DNA from 2 places in the Cryobacterium arcticum genome. Region 2 is predicted to be linked to the other one. Evidence: predicted binding sites of a transcription regulator. Region 2 holds the regulator's gene; the other holds the start of a gene.

Region 1 (7,455 bases), 1.4 Mb from region 2:
GCCGGTCGACCACCGGCCACGGCGCAGACTCCGGATGCCGACATCCGGGTCCCGCAGGCAGCTCCGGCAGCACAGGAAAGGAACCAGTCATGACTGATCCGAACACTCCGCACCCCGAGGTTCCCCAGGTACCCGACGTCCCGCAGGTGCCCGACGTGCCCCAGGTCCCGGATTTCCCGCAGGACAGCGCCGCGGGAACCCCTTCGGCCTCCGAGCCGTCTGACGCTGGAACCCCGGCCGCCGGGCCCCCGCCCGCCTCGAACCCGCCGCCCGCGAGCCCGCCGCCCGGTGGCCCGCCGCCCGCACAAGGCCCCCCGCCCACGCAGGGACCGCCCACCCCACCGCCCTACGGCGCCCCGCAGCCCGGCTACGGCACACCTCCGTCCGGCTCCGGTGCCGTGCAGCCCGGCTACGGCCCACCGCCGCCCGGGTATGGCCCGCCCACGCCGGGAGCCCCGGCCACCGGCTACGGCCCGCCGCCGTCCTACACGCCCACCAAGCAGCCGATCCTGAGCATCCTGTCGATGGTCGCCGGCGTGATCGGCATCCTCGGTTCGCCCGTCGCGTTCTTCCCGATCTTCGGGGGCATCCTGGCGATCATCCTGCCGGCCGCCGGTGTGGTGCTCGGTTTCATCGCCCGCAACCGGGAACCCAGCGGCCGGGGCTTCTGGCTCACCGGCATCATCACCGGATTCGTGGGCATCGCCCTGGCGCTATTGAGTATTCTGCTGTGGGCGCTAGTCTTCGCGAGCATGCCCAACAACTACTACTACTGACACTCGGATCACCCCGCGGCCGGTAGCCACATCGGCTGACTTTACGCCGGCCGATTTGAGAAATGAGCCCCACCCATGCCGCAGCCCGGGCAGCCCGACACCCGGGCAGAGCCGCAGCCGGAGAGCGCCGGAGCGCAGAACTCCACCGGGCAGGCCCAGACGCGCGCCGAAGCTCGGGCCCGGCAGGCCGCGCAGGGTTCCTCGGCCGCACCCGCCACTGAGGGACTGCCCACCGGGCAGCCCGTGCGGCGGCCCGACGGCCCACCGGCCGGCCAGCCCGCCCACCGGCCCACCGCCCAGACCGAGGCCCGGCCCACCGGCCTCACCCGGCCTCCTGTCGCCGGGGAACTGGCCTACGAGTCCACGATCACCGCGCCCACCGAATGGGTGCCCTACGTCTACACGACGGCTGAGATCCAGACGCACCCGATCCGCCGTGGCCTCAGCGTGGCCGCCGTGGTCTGCGGCTCGCTCAGCATGCTGGCGGGCATTTTCGTGGTCTGGGCGGTGCCGCTGGCTCTCGCCGCGGTCGTGCTCGCGCTCGTGGCCCGGTTCGTCGAACGCCGCAGCGGCGGACTCTGGATCCTCGGCCTGGTCACCGGGCTCGTCGGCATCCTGCTCGGCGTGGTCTGGCTTGTCGTGATCACCCAGGTGCTGCCGCCGTACTTCGGCTGAGCGGCCGCCGCTCAGACGCGTTCGACGAGCAGTGCCACCTTGTGCCCGGCCGCGCGCGTCAGCACGAGGGTGCCCGACTCCGGGCCCTTGAGCTTCAACCGGGTGCGCAGCGTCGCGGGGTCCACATCCACCCCGCGTTTCTTGATCTCCAGGGTGCCGATGCGCCGCTCGGCCAGGGCGATCCGCAGCTTCTTCTCGTCGGCGGGCAGCACCTCCACGACCCGGAACGCGGTGGCGAACGGGGTCTCGGTGAGCGTCGCGCTGGTGAGGTAGGCCAGGCCTTCGCTGAGCATGAGCGCATCCATCGACCGGGCCAGGTCGCCGATCAACCGGGCACGGATGATGGCGCCGTCGGGTTCGTAGAGGTACTCGCCGAGCTCGCCGACGGGTACGTCCTCGCTGTCGGCGGGCGCGGTCAGCTCGGCCACACCGTCGCGGGTCAGCAGCAGCGCCGCACGGCGGATGCCCGGGCGGGCGAGCGCGCCGAACCACAGGCCCATTTCCACCAGCTTGCCGTCCACCGACACCCACTGCGCCTCGGCGGTCTCCGGGATCTGCTCCCGGTCGTGGCCCGGGCCGAGCTTGACGCCCACGGGCATCCGCTCGGCCAGGGCGTACACGTCGTCGAGGTGAGGGGAGTAGTCCTCGGCGCGGGTGAGCCGGCTGGTGTTGCCGTGCCCGGCGGTGCGGCGGGCCGGGTCGAACCAGAGCGCGTCGTACTCGGCCGGGTCGACGCCGGCCGCGTCGGCGCAGAGCACCGAGGCGGTGGGGAACGGGGCGAGGTTGAAGCTCGCGACGGTGGCCGTGACCTCGTCGATGTCGATGGCGGTCACGGTGAGCTCCATCGCGGCCATGGCCATGGCGTCGCCACCGATGCCGCAGCCCACGTCGGCGACCCGGGCGAGCTTGGCCTCCACGAATCGACCGGCGTGCAGGGCGGCGACCCGCAGGCGGGTGGCCTGCTCGAGGCCGGCCTCGGTGAACAGCATCCGGCTGGCGAAATCGCCGAACTTGGCCGTAGCCTTGGCGCGCAGCCGGGACTGGTAGAGCACCGCATTCACGAGGGCGGGGGAGTGCCCAGCCTTCCGCAGGGCGCTGACCGTGCGCACGACGTCGGCGCCGGCCTCGTAGGGCGGCAGGGAGTCCAGCAGGCGCAGGCCTTCGGGTGAGAGCAGCTCAACGAGCTCGGCGCGATCCATCCCGCAAACCTATCAACCGAAACCGGGTGGAGTCCCGTGCACTCTGGCACTCACGTTGCGTGAGTGCCAGTTGCGCCCTAAACTCGACTTAGCACTCTCGCTGTGAGTCTGCTAACTACGTCTTAGCTAAGAAAGAGGTCAACCGTGTCGGTCTCCATCAAGCCGCTCGAAGATCGCATCGTCATCAAGCAGGTGGATGCAGAACAGACCACCGCTTCCGGACTTGTGATCCCGGACACCGCCAAAGAGAAGCCCCAGGAAGGCGAAGTTGTCGCCGTCGGCCCCGGCCGCATTGACGACAACGGCAACCGCATCCCGCTCGACGTCGCCGTCGGCGACAAGGTGATCTACTCCAAGTACGGTGGAACCGAAGTCAAGTTCGGTGGCGAGGACCTCCTCGTTCTGTCGGCCCGCGACGTTCTCGCGGTCGTCGTTCGCTAGTAACACCCCATATCGTTGAATCCCGGATGGCCTCGGCCATCCGGGATTTTTCGTGTCCGCACTCGCGGAATGAAACCGCTGCCCAGACAGGATCACCGGCATGACGCAGGGCCCCACACGACGTAAACCTGCCGTGCGCAGCGCCGCGAACACCGGCCTGATCTACGCGATCTGTTCCTACGGCATCTGGGGCTTCCTGCCGCTGTACTTCCTGCTCCTTGCGCCCACGGGCGCGTTCGAGATCGTGGCCTGGCGGGTGCTGTTCTCCCTGGTCTTCTGCGGTGTGCTGATCCTCGCGACCCGGGCGTGGCGCCCGCTGGTGGCAGCACTGCGCACCCCGAGGGTGGTCTGGACGATGGGCCTGGCCGGCGTGCTGATCTTCATCAACTGGCAGACCTTCATCCTCGCCGCCCTGAGCGGACACGTCGTCGAGACGGCACTGGGCTACTTCATCAACCCGATCATCACGGTGCTGCTTGGGGTGCTCGTGCTGCACGAGCGGTTGCGCGCCGCCCAGTGGGCCGCCGTGGTGATCAGCTTCATCGCCGTGATCGTGCTCAGCGTCGGCTACGGCACCGTGCCGTGGATCTCTCTCATCCTGGCCTTCTCCTTCGGCCTCTACGGCCTGATCAAGAAGCGGGTCGGCGGGCACCTGGATGCCCTCACTGGGCTGACCCTGGAGACGATGTGGCTGGCGCCCATCGCGATCGTGCAGCTCGTGGTGGTGTCGCTGCTCACCGGGCTGACCTTCGGCACGGTGTCCCCGTTGCACACCGTCGCGCTGATCGGCTCCGGAGTGATCACCGCCGTGCCGCTGCTGTTCTTCGCCGCCGCATCGCGCCGCCTGCCCCTGTCCACGCTCGGGCTGGTGCAGTACCTCGCGCCGGTCCTGCAGCTGATCGTGGGGGTCGTGGTCCTGCAGGAGCCGATGCCGCCCGAACGCTGGCTCGGCTTCGGCCTGGTCTGGGTGGCCCTGATCGTGCTCACGGTCGACATGATCGTCGCCGGGCGCTCACAGCGGCGTTTGCTGACCGACCTGGTCTGAGAGGCCGGGCCGCGCCGCATCCGGAGCGCCCCGCCCGTTACGGTTTCTTACGCCCACCCGCTGGCCCCCGTTTGGGGGCAAACCGCGCGCGCCCGCTGAACGACTGCTGAAGGCATCCTGATCAGAAGGACGTTTCGTAACGATTTGGTCGCGTTACACGCCTGTAACACGACCGCCTTGTTTGATGTCGTTCCGATGAATACCTTTGCAACACGGCAACGATCGTTTGCCGTGCTCGACCTCTCGATTCCCCTTACCCTAGGAGCAACATGAGCGTATTCGCGAAGGCCTCGGCCTCCCGCTCGGCCCGCGCCGTAGTCACAGGCGTCGCCATCTTCGGCGTCAGCGCACTTCTGCTCACCGGATGCAGCACGTCGGAGAGCACGCCGGCCGCATCCGAAGAGCCCGCAGCGACCAGCAGCGATGTCAACCCCGTCGAGGCCGGCGACCGCGATCTGGCCCTGAAGGTCGGAACGATCCTGCCGCAGAGTGGTGGACTCGCCTTCCTCGGCCCGCCCGAAGAAGCCGGTGTACAGCTCGCCATCAACGAGGTCAACGACGCAGGCCTGGGCATCGACATCGAAGCCATCCTCCGTGACTCGGGCGACACCACGACCGACACCGCCACCGTCTCCGTGACCGACCTGCTCTCGCAGAAGGTCACCGCGATCATCGGTGCGGCGTCCTCGGGCGTCTCCAAGACGGTCATCGACCAGATCACCGGTGCCGGCGTCGTGCAGTTCTCCCCGGCCAACACCTCGGCGGACTTCACGTCCTACGACGACAAGGGCCTCTACTGGCGCACCGCTCCCTCCGACCTGCTGCAGGGTGAAGTTCTGGGCAACCAGATCGCCGAAGACGGCAACAGCACCCTCGGACTGATCGTGCTCAACGACTCCTACGGAACCGGCCTCGCCGACTCCACCACCGCCGCCTTCGAGGCAGCCGGTGGCGAAGTTGTCGCGACCTCGCTCTTCAACGAGGGTGACGCGAACTTCGCGGCACAGATCGCCGAAGTCACCGCAGCCAACCCCGACGCGATCGCACTGATCACGTTCGACCAGGCAAAGGTCATCACCCCGTCCCTGGTCGGCGGCGGATTCCCGGGCGACAAGCTCTACTTCGTTGACGGCAACCTGGCCGACTACAGCGCCGACTTCGCTCCCGGCCTGGTCGAGGGCTCGAAGGGCACGCTGCCCGGACTCGACGTGGCGACCCTCGGTGACTTCACCGAGCGTCTGCTCGAGGTCGACCCGACGCTCACCGACTACAGCTACGCCGCTGAGTCGTACGACGCCGTCATCCTGATCGCCCTGGCTGCGTACGCGGCCAACGACGTCTCGGGTGAGTCCATCGCCAAGTACCTGCAGCAGGTCTCCGGCGGCAGCGGCGAGGGCACCAAGGTCACCGACTTCAAGTCGGGCGCCGAGGCACTCGCCAAGGGTGAGCAGATCGACTACGACGGTTACTCCGGCCCGATCACGTTCGACGAGAACGGCGACCCGACCGACGCGACCATCGGTATCTACCAGTACGGCGCAGACAACACCTACGCCCGCATCAACTAGTCACCACCGCTAACCGGTACACCCACAGCAGACGTACCGCACAGCACCAGAAGGGCCCCGGCTTCGGCCGGGGCCCTTCTGCGTGCCCGCGCCGCCCCGTGTGCCCCTGGCGCCCGCTGTGCCCCTGACGCCCGGTGTGCCCGTGCCCGCTGTGCCTTGCCACTGTGCCCCGTCTACCCTGGCCGTGCCCGCACACGCCCGTTCGGGGCGCGGTGTGCACAACTCCTGCTCGATTCGGCGCAGCGGATGCCCGGGCCCGTATTTCCGGGGTGCAGCATCCGTCGCCGAGGGAACTGCAGGAGCTATGCACCAGAGGCACCCAGACGCATCCGCGACCTCGGCGGCGGCGGCGCTCAGGGGCCGCTGGGAGGCCCGGGGGAGGGCGGAGCGCCCGGATGGCGTGCCCGGCGCGGTTGGCGCCTCCAGAGGGGCGCAGGGGCCGCGCGGTTAAACGCCGCGTGCCCCGGGCGGCCGGGCTGCTCCGTGGAAACGGGCAGCACGTCCGCGCCGGGGCACGGGGGTGAAGCGAGTGGTGCGGGTGGGGCTAGTCGTCCTGGCCCAGGGTGCCCAGGTACAGGCCGATCACCTTGGGGTCGTTCAGCAGCTCACGGCCGGTGCCGGTGTAGGCATCCCGACCCTGGTCGAGCACGTAGCCGCGGTCACAGATCTGCAGGCAGCGACGGGCGTTCTGCTCCACCATGATGGTGGTCACGCCGGCCTTGTTGATCTCCTTCACGCGCAGGAACGCCTCGTCCTGACGCACGGGGGAGAGCCCGGCGCTCGGCTCGTCGAGCAGCAGCACGTGCGGGCCCATCATGAGCGCCCGCGACATCGCCACCATCTGGCGCTCGCCGCCCGAGAGCGAACCGGCCCGCTGGCCGAGGCGCTTACGCAGTTCCGGGAAGATCTCGGTGACGAACTCGAGGCGTTCGGCCAGGCCCTTGGGCTTCTGGTACATGCCCATCTCCAGGTTCTCCTGGATCGTGAGCGTGGGGAACACGTTGTTCGTCTGCGGCACGAACCCGACGCCCTTGGAGACCAGCTTGTTGGCCTTGAGGTTGGTGATGTTGTCACCGCGCAGCCGGATCTCGCCCTCGCGCACCTTGACCAGGCCGAAGATCGACTTGAGCAGCGTGGACTTGCCGGCGCCGTTCGGGCCGATGATGCCGATCAGTTCGCCGTCGTAGGCGGTCAGTGAGCACTCGTTGAGGATGTTGACCCCGGGCACATACCCGGCGGTCACGTTCTTCACCTCGACGACGGCAGAGCGCACCGGCGGCGGCGTCGCGTCGATCAGCGGGCTAGAGTTCGTCATCGAGCAGCTCCTTAATGGCTCCGACATGTTCCTTCTCGGCGTCAGGATCCTCGCCGAGGTCTTCATCGTGGTGCTGACCCAGGTAGGCGTCGATGACGGCCTGGTTGCGCATGACCTCGTGCGGGTCGCCCTCGGCCACGACCTTGCCCTCGGCCATCACGATCACCCAGTCGGCGATGTGGCGCACCATGTGCATGTCGTGCTCGACGAACAGCACGCTCATGCCCTCCGCCTTCAGGTTGAGGATGTGGTCGAGCAGCGACTGGGTCAGCGCCGGGTTGACACCGGCCATGGGCTCGTCGAGCATCACCAGCGACGGGTCGCTCATGAGCGCCCGAGCCATCTCGAGGAGCTTGCGCTGTCCGCCGGAGAGGCTGGCCGCGTAGTCGTCCTTCTTGGTGTCCAGCTTGAACCTGGCGAGCAGGTCGAGGGCCTT
Region 2 (7,455 bases):
CGCTCGACCTTCACCGACGCCGCCGTGACCTACGCCGCCATCGGCGGCACCCTCGCGTCCGACCTCATGCGCTACCCACCCAAGGGGCACCGGCCGCTCGAGCGCACCGTGCGCCTGGGCAGCGGCGAGGAACGCTTCCGCGCAGCGACCACGTCCCTGATGACCTGGGGCATCCAGCGGGGCAGCGGCATCGAGGTCACCGACCTCGACGCCGGAACAGGCGTGCAGTACACCGGCATCGTCTTCACCGACGACGGCACCCCGGCTCCCAACCAGGAGCACCCGGTGAACGAGGCCACCTTCGCCGAAGACGGCACCCCCTTCATCAGCAACGGCATGACCGGCGTGCTCAAGATCCCGAACGGCCCGTTCACGGTCGCCGCACCGGTGCGCGTGGTCTACGTCATCGACGAGGCCGACAAGATCGGCTTCGCCTACGGAACCATGCGCGGCCACCCGCAGAACGGCGAGGAAGCGTTCATCGTCGACCGCCGCCCTGACGACTCCGTCTGGCTCACGATCCGCTCGTTCTCCCGGCCCAGCACCTGGTACTACCGCCTGGCCTGGCCGGTCCTGCGCTTCCAGCAGGAACGCTACACACGCCGCTACCTCCGCGCCCTGCACCCCGTCGGGATGGCCTGACCGGATGGCTGGACCGCATCCGGTCGGCGATCCCGCACCACTCGACGGACTGCTGCCGGCCTCGGCCGGGGTCGGTGCTGACGAACGCGACTTCGGGGTCTACCTGCACGTGCCGTTCTGCAAAGTGCGCTGCGGCTATTGCGACTTCAACACCTACACCGCCACCGAACTGCGCGGGGTGAAGCAGAGCGACTACGCCAGCCAGGCCGTGCTCGAGGTCGAGTCCGCCGCCCGCATCCTGGCCGCGTCCGGCGTCGCGGCCCGGCCGGCCGCCACGGTCTTCTTCGGCGGCGGCACACCCACCCTGCTTCCCGCGGACCACCTGGTGCGGATGCTGCACGCCGTTCGGGACACCTTCGGCATGGTGCCCGGCGCCGAGATCACCACCGAGGCGAACCCGGACTCCGTCGACCTCGCCTACTTGCTACAGCTCAAGGCCGCCGGTTTCACCCGGGTGTCCTTCGGTATGCAGTCGGCCGTGCCGAGCGTGCTCGCCACCCTCGAGCGCACGCACGACCCCGAGCGGGTTCCGCTCGTCGTGCAGTGGGCCAGGGACGCCGGCCTGGACGTGAGCCTCGACCTCATCTACGGCACCCCGGGGGAGACCATCGAGAACTGGCGGGCCAGCCTCGAGCATGCGATCGGACAGAACCCCGACCACATCAGCGCCTACTCGCTCATCGTCGAAGACGGCACCAAGCTGGCCAGGCAGATCCGCCGCGGCGAGCTCGTGCAGCCCGACGAGGACCTGCAGGCCGACTTCTACGAATTGGCCGACCGGCTCCTGGCCGAGGCCGGCTACGAATGGTACGAGGTCAGCAACTGGTCACGGGGCACTGAGCACCGCTCCCGGCACAACCTCTCCTACTGGAGGAGCGCCGACTGGTGGGGCGTGGGCCCCGGAGCGCACAGCCACATCGGCGGGGTGCGCTGGTGGAACGTCAAGCACCCGGCGGCGTACGCCGACCGGATCCTCGCCGGGCACTCCCCGGCGGCCGGACGCGAGACCCTCGACGATGACACCCGCGAGCTGGAGCGGGTGCTGTTGCTCACCCGCATCCGCGAGGGCATCCCCGTGGCGACGTTGACGACGGCGGGGCGCCGAGAGGTGGCCGGCCTGATCGCAGATGAACTCATCGATGCGAGGGCAGCGATCGGCGGCACCATCGAGCTGACCCTGCGCGGGCGGCTCCTGGCCGACGCCGTGGTGCGCCGACTCCTCACCGACTGAACCCAGGCCCCCACCCGCGAACCGTGCGTCGAGCCCCGGAACGCGCGCGTTGTGGGTGCTTACCGCACAGCTCGCGAGCGGGACAGGGGTTAGTTGAGGAACTTGATGGTGAGCGGGTAGGAGTACCACTCGCCCTTGTTGGCGGCGATGGCGGCAATGATGCTGAAGACGATGTTGAGGATCCACACCGCGGCCAGGATCAGGAAGCCGATGCCGATGACGGTGAGAATGCCTCCGACGAACCCGGCGATGGCCAGGGTGATCTGGAAGTTCAGCGCCGTTGCGGTGTGCGCCCGGATGAACGGGCCGCGGTCCTTGAGCACGATGTAGCCGATCAGGGCCGGCAGGAAGCTGAACAGGATCCCGCCGATGTGGATCAGGGTCGCCCAGAGCTTCTCGTCGGCCGGGCTCAGCTGACTCTGTGCCTGGTACGGGGCTGCGGGGGGAGGCGTGGCCTCTGACATGGGATCTCCTTCGTGACTCCCGGCGGTGCGGGGCGGCGTCGGGCGCCGCTCACACCAGAATAGCGCCGCTCACCCCAACCGGGAGTCTGCAAACTAGCTGATCAGACGGATAGAGAAGGGGTAGCGGTACGGGCGGCCGTCGCGGGCGCTCAGGTAACCGAGCACCGAAAAGATCGATCCGACCAGCCACAACACCCAGCCGAGCGAGAAGAGCCCGGACAGCAGGCCGAACGTGACCAGGCTGAGAACCGTGGAGATCACGTTCAGGGCCACATAGCCGATCAGCAGGGTGATCTGGAAGTTCAGTGCCTCCTTGCCCTGTTCATTGGTGAACGGGCCGCGGTCCTTGAAGACCAGCCAGATGATCAGGGAGGGCGGGAACGAGAGGATGCCGCCCAGATGGGCCAGTGACGCCCACTGCCTGTCCTGCTCCTGGGAGAGCGGAGGCCCTGATGACGGCCCGTTCGATGGTCCCTGACCGGTGGGATAACTCATGACGGTGTCCTTCGGTGAGCGGTGCGTGGACGTGCTTGAGCCCACGCTACTGCGCAAAATCGTCGGGGAGCAATGGGTATCCGGCCCACCCGCGATATGATTAGCAGTCAAACAATGAGAGTGCCAGCCAGCTGGCGGCGCGAGCGGGCATGAGGGAGGCGATCGGAATGGTGTCGGATCGTAGTCTCGAGGTGCTCCGCGTCATCGTGCAGGACTACGTGGCCTCCCGTGAACCCGTCGGCTCCAAGTCCATCGTCGACAGGCACGCCTTCGGCGTGTCGGCGGCCACCATCCGCAACGACATGGCCCTGCTCGAGGAGGAGGAGCTCATCATTGCTCCCCACACCTCGTCCGGGCGTATCCCCACCGACAAGGGCTACCGCCTCTTCGTCGACCACCTGGCCGACCTGCGCCCGCTCACGGTCGCCCAGCGGCAGGCCATCGAGGTCTTCCTCGGCCAGTCCGCCGACCTGGACGAGGTGCTCGCGCGGAGCGTGCGGCTGCTCTCGCAGCTGACCCATCAGGTGGCCCTCGTGCAGTACCCGTCGTTGTCGCGCGCCACCGTGCGCCACATCGAACTCGTGCCGCTCAGCGACACCCGGGTGCTGTCGGTCCTGATCACCGACTCGGGCCGCGTCGAACAGCGTGTGGTGGAGTTGACCCGCACCCTGGACGAGACTGCCCTGGCCGAACTCCGCACCCGGCTCAACGCCGTGGTCGGTGGCCTGAGCATGAGCGAGGCGGCCGCCGCCCTGACCGGGCCGACCGGGCTGGGCCCGCCCGAACTGCAGGACCTGATCGACCTCATCACCGGCACCCTGCGGGACCAGGTGGGCGCCAACCGGCAGGACCGCCTGGTCATGGCCGGTGCTGCGAACCTGGTGCGCACTGAGGACGACTTCAGCGGCAGCATCTACCCCGTGCTCGAGGCCATCGAAGAGCAGGTGGTGCTGTTGCGCCTGTTCGGCGAGATGGCCACCGACCAGCACGGCGTCTCGGTGAGCATCGGCCGCGAGAACGCGCCGTTCGGCCTGGGTGAGACGTCCGTGCTCACGAGCGGCTACACCTCCCACGGCGATGCCGCCCGGCTGGGCGTGCTCGGTCCGACCCGGATGGACTATTCCAACAACATGGCGGCGGTGCGCGCCGTCGCCCGGTACCTCTCGCGCCTGCTCGGCGAGAACTAGCCGCCCCCACACCTTCCCACCGACACTTTTCACCCCCAGAACCCGAGGAGAGCCAGCTTTGGCTGACCATTACGAAGCACTCGGCGTCGCGCGCGATGCCACCACCGACGAGATCAAGAAGGCGTACCGGCGCCTCGCCCGCCAGCTGCACCCCGATGTGAACCCGGGCGCCGAGGCATCCGAGCGGTTCAAGACCATCACCCACGCCTACGACGTGCTCTCGGACCCCAAGCAGCGCCAGAACTACGACCGTGGCGGCTCGGGCAACTCCAGCCAGGGCGGCGGATTCGACGCCGGCAACTTCGGCGACATCTTCGAGACCTTCTTCGGCGGGGGAGGCGGCGGCAGCCGCGGCCCCCGGTCGCGTCGCGAACGAGGACAGGACGCCCTCATCCGGGTCGAGCTCGACCTCGACGAGGTCGTCTTCGGCACCCACCGCGACATCGAGGTGGACACCGCGATCGTCTGCGCCACCTGCAACGGCAGCTGCTGCCAGCCCGGCACCTCCCCGGTGACCTGCGACATCTGCCACGGCACCGGAAGCATCCAGCGCGCCGTGCGCTCCCTGCTCGGCAACGTGATGACCTCCAGCCCCTGCGGCTCCTGCCGCGGCTACGGCACCATCATCGCCACCCCCTGCGTCACCTGCCAGGGCCAGGGCCGCGTGCGCGCCCGCCGCACCGTTCCGGTGGACATCCCCGCCGGCGTCGACACGGGTCTGCGCCTGCAGATGCCCGGCAGCGGAGAGGCCGGACCGGCCGGAGGCCCCAACGGCGATCTCTATCTGGAGATGAAGGTGCGGCACCACGACGTCTTCAGCCGCGACGGCGACGACCTGCTCTGCACCCTCGAGGTGCCCATGACCGACGCCATCCTGGGTGCGACCGCCACGGTCAAGGCCCTCGACGGTGACATCGAGGTCGAACTCCGCCCGGGCGTCCAGGCCGGCGAGATCCTCACGGTCAAGGACCGCGGTATCACCCGCCTGCGCGGCAACGGCCGCGGCGACCTGCGGGTCGGCGTGCAGGTGCTCACCCCCACCAAGCTCGACCACAAGGAACGCGAACTCATCGAGGCCTTCGCCGCCAGGCACAAGGTGGCCGCTCCGGCCCTCAGCCACTTCCAGCAGGGCCTGTTCGCGAAGCTCCGCGACCGGTTCCTCGGGTAGGGGCGCCCGCTAGCGATGGCGCATTTCTTCCTCTCCGAGACTCTCGCCCAGGCCCCCTCCGCCACGCAGGTGGGGGCCACCGTGAGCCTCACCGGCGCCGAGGCCAAGCACGCCGTCACGGTCAGCCGGGTTCGCCCGGGCGAGACCCTGCTGCTGGGCGACGGCGCCGGGCTGATGCTGGGGGTCACCGTGATGACCGCGGCTCCGGCCGAGCTCGTGCTGCGCGTGGACTCCGTGCGGCACAGCCCGCCGGCCACGCCGCGTATCCTACTCGTGCAGGCGCTGGCCAAGGGCGACCGCGACGAACTCGCGGTGCAGGCGGCCACCGAACTCGGCATCGACGGGGTCATCCCCTGGGCGGCCTCGCGGTCCGTGGTGCGCTGGGAGGGCGTCAAGGTGCAGAAGGGGCAGGCCCGCTGGGCCGCCATCGTGCGTGAGGCCAGCAAGCAGTCGATCCGGCCCTGGCTGCCCGAGGTGTCGGCGTTGACCAGCACCAAGCAGCTGGCCCAGCTCGCCGCCACCAGCCGGATGCTGCTGCTCGAGCCCACCGCCGAGACCCGGCTGACCGCGATCGCGCCGCCGACCGACGACCGCGACATCGTTCTCGTCGTGGGCCCGGAGGGCGGGATCGCCGCATCGGAACTGGAGATCCTCGAGGCGGCCGGCGCCAGCCGGGTGCGCCTGGGCGACACCGTGCTGCGCACGTCCACGGCGGGCCCCGCCGCCGTCGCCATCCTGAACGCAACCCTCGGTCGCTGGTAGTTCCGCTTAAGATAGACGTATGGCCTCCTCCGGTGCAGAACCCTCCATCTTCAGCCGCATTGCCGCGCGCGAGATTCCGGCGACCATCGTCGCGGAAACCGACCACATCATCGCGTTCAACGACATCGCCCCGCAGGCGCCCGTGCACGTGGTCGTGACCACCAAGACCCAGCAGTACCGGAACGTCGGCGAACTCGCGGCGGGCGACCCGGCCCTCCTCGCCGAACTCATCGCCGTGGCAGGCCGGGTGGCCGAGGAGCACTGCGCGGGGGAGTACCGCTTGATCTTTAACACCGGCGCCTCGGCCGGGCAGACCGTCTTCCACGTGCACGCCCATGTGCTCGGCGGCACTCTCGAGGAGGGCACGCTTGCAGCCCTCTGACCCGGAGACTCCCGGAACCGGCGCACTGCCAGCGGTGCGCACACTCCTCGTCGACGGCGTCGCCATGGTGCGCCTGCTCGGCCCTCAAGACCGGTTCCTCAGCACCATCGAGAAGGAATACCCGGACGTCACCGTGCACGTCCGCGGCAACGAGGTCACCCTCACCGGTCCGGCCGCATCCACGGATGCCGTGGTGCGCCTGATCGAGGAGCTCCAACTGTTGTTGCGCACCGGAGCTGACCTCGGCGAGACCGAGGTCACCACCTCCGCGCGCATGCTCGGCGCCGACAGCACCTCGAGCCCCTCGACGGTGCTCGGCCAGGCCATCCTCACGTCGCGCGGTCTCACGGTTCGCCCCAAGACCCTTGGCCAGAGCAGCTACGTCAACGCGATCGACGAGAACGCCATCGTCTTCGGCATCGGACCAGCCGGAACCGGCAAGACCTACCTCGCCATGGCCAAGGCCGTGCAGGCGCTGCAGCGCAAGGAGGTCGACCGCATCATCCTGACCCGGCCGGCCGTCGAGGCGGGGGAGCGGCTCGGGTTCCTGCCCGGCAGCCTCACCGACAAGATCGACCCGTACCTGAGGCCGCTCTATGACGCCCTCTTCGAGATGATGGACCCGGAGCTGGTGCCCAAGCTGCTGGCCGCCGGCACCATCGAGGTGGCCCCGCTGGCGTATATGCGCGGACGCACGCTGAACTCGGCGTTCATCGTGCTCGACGAGGCCCAGAACACGACGCCCGAGCAGATGAAGATGTTCCTCACCCGACTCGGCTTCGGTTCCCAGATGGTGGTCACCGGTGACATCACCCAGGTGGACCTGCCCGCCGGCGCCAGCGGACTCCGTCTGGTCACCAAGGTGCTCGACGGGATCGACGACATCGCCTTCGTGCGCTTGACCAGCGCCGACGTGGTGCGGCACAGCCTTGTCGGCCGCATCGTCGACGCCTACACCGAATACGACGCGCAGAAGCAGGCCCAACGCTACGAAAGCGAACAGGCCCGCGACTTCGCATCCCGCGCTCCGCACCAGGGGAATCCGCGCGATCGCACCCCGAAACGGAGATCCAGTTGAGCATCGAAATCAACAACGAGTCGGCCATCCCGGTCGATGAGGCCGC

What was found. The regulator HrcA, encoded in region 2, represses chaperone genes, less so after heat shock. The targets are predictions, from matches to a motif close to TTNGCACTCGNNNNNNNCGAGTGCNAA.
Region 1: a site for HrcA is predicted at 2,694-2,720, ahead of groES (co-chaperone GroES). Genes of this name have one in related genera too.

What each region holds. Positions count from the first base shown of each region.
Region 1 is NZ_CP016282.1:3,230,214-3,237,668, reverse strand. Features, by position in the region: gene PA27867_RS14660 (DUF4190 domain-containing protein) at 90-776, shown strand; gene PA27867_RS14655 (hypothetical protein) at 852-1,451, shown strand; gene PA27867_RS14650 (THUMP-like domain-containing protein) at 1,463-2,650, opposite strand; gene groES (co-chaperone GroES) at 2,795-3,091, shown strand; gene rarD (EamA family transporter RarD) at 3,192-4,136, shown strand; gene PA27867_RS14635 (ABC transporter substrate-binding protein) at 4,406-5,704, shown strand; gene PA27867_RS14630 (ABC transporter ATP-binding protein) at 6,249-7,019, opposite strand; gene PA27867_RS14625 (ABC transporter ATP-binding protein) at 7,006-7,455, opposite strand, start outside.
Region 2 is NZ_CP016282.1:1,838,224-1,845,678, forward strand. Features, by position in the region: gene PA27867_RS08180 (DUF1990 family protein) at 1-642, shown strand, start outside; gene hemW (radical SAM family heme chaperone HemW) at 647-1,873, shown strand; gene PA27867_RS08190 (DUF4870 domain-containing protein) at 1,963-2,337, opposite strand; gene PA27867_RS08195 (DUF4870 domain-containing protein) at 2,431-2,832, opposite strand; gene hrcA (heat-inducible transcriptional repressor HrcA) at 3,000-4,019, shown strand; gene dnaJ (molecular chaperone DnaJ) at 4,078-5,187, shown strand; gene PA27867_RS08210 (16S rRNA (uracil(1498)-N(3))-methyltransferase) at 5,203-5,949, shown strand; gene PA27867_RS08215 (HIT domain-containing protein) at 5,969-6,331, shown strand; gene PA27867_RS08220 (PhoH family protein) at 6,285-7,409, shown strand; gene ybeY (rRNA maturation RNase YbeY) at 7,406-7,455, shown strand, end outside.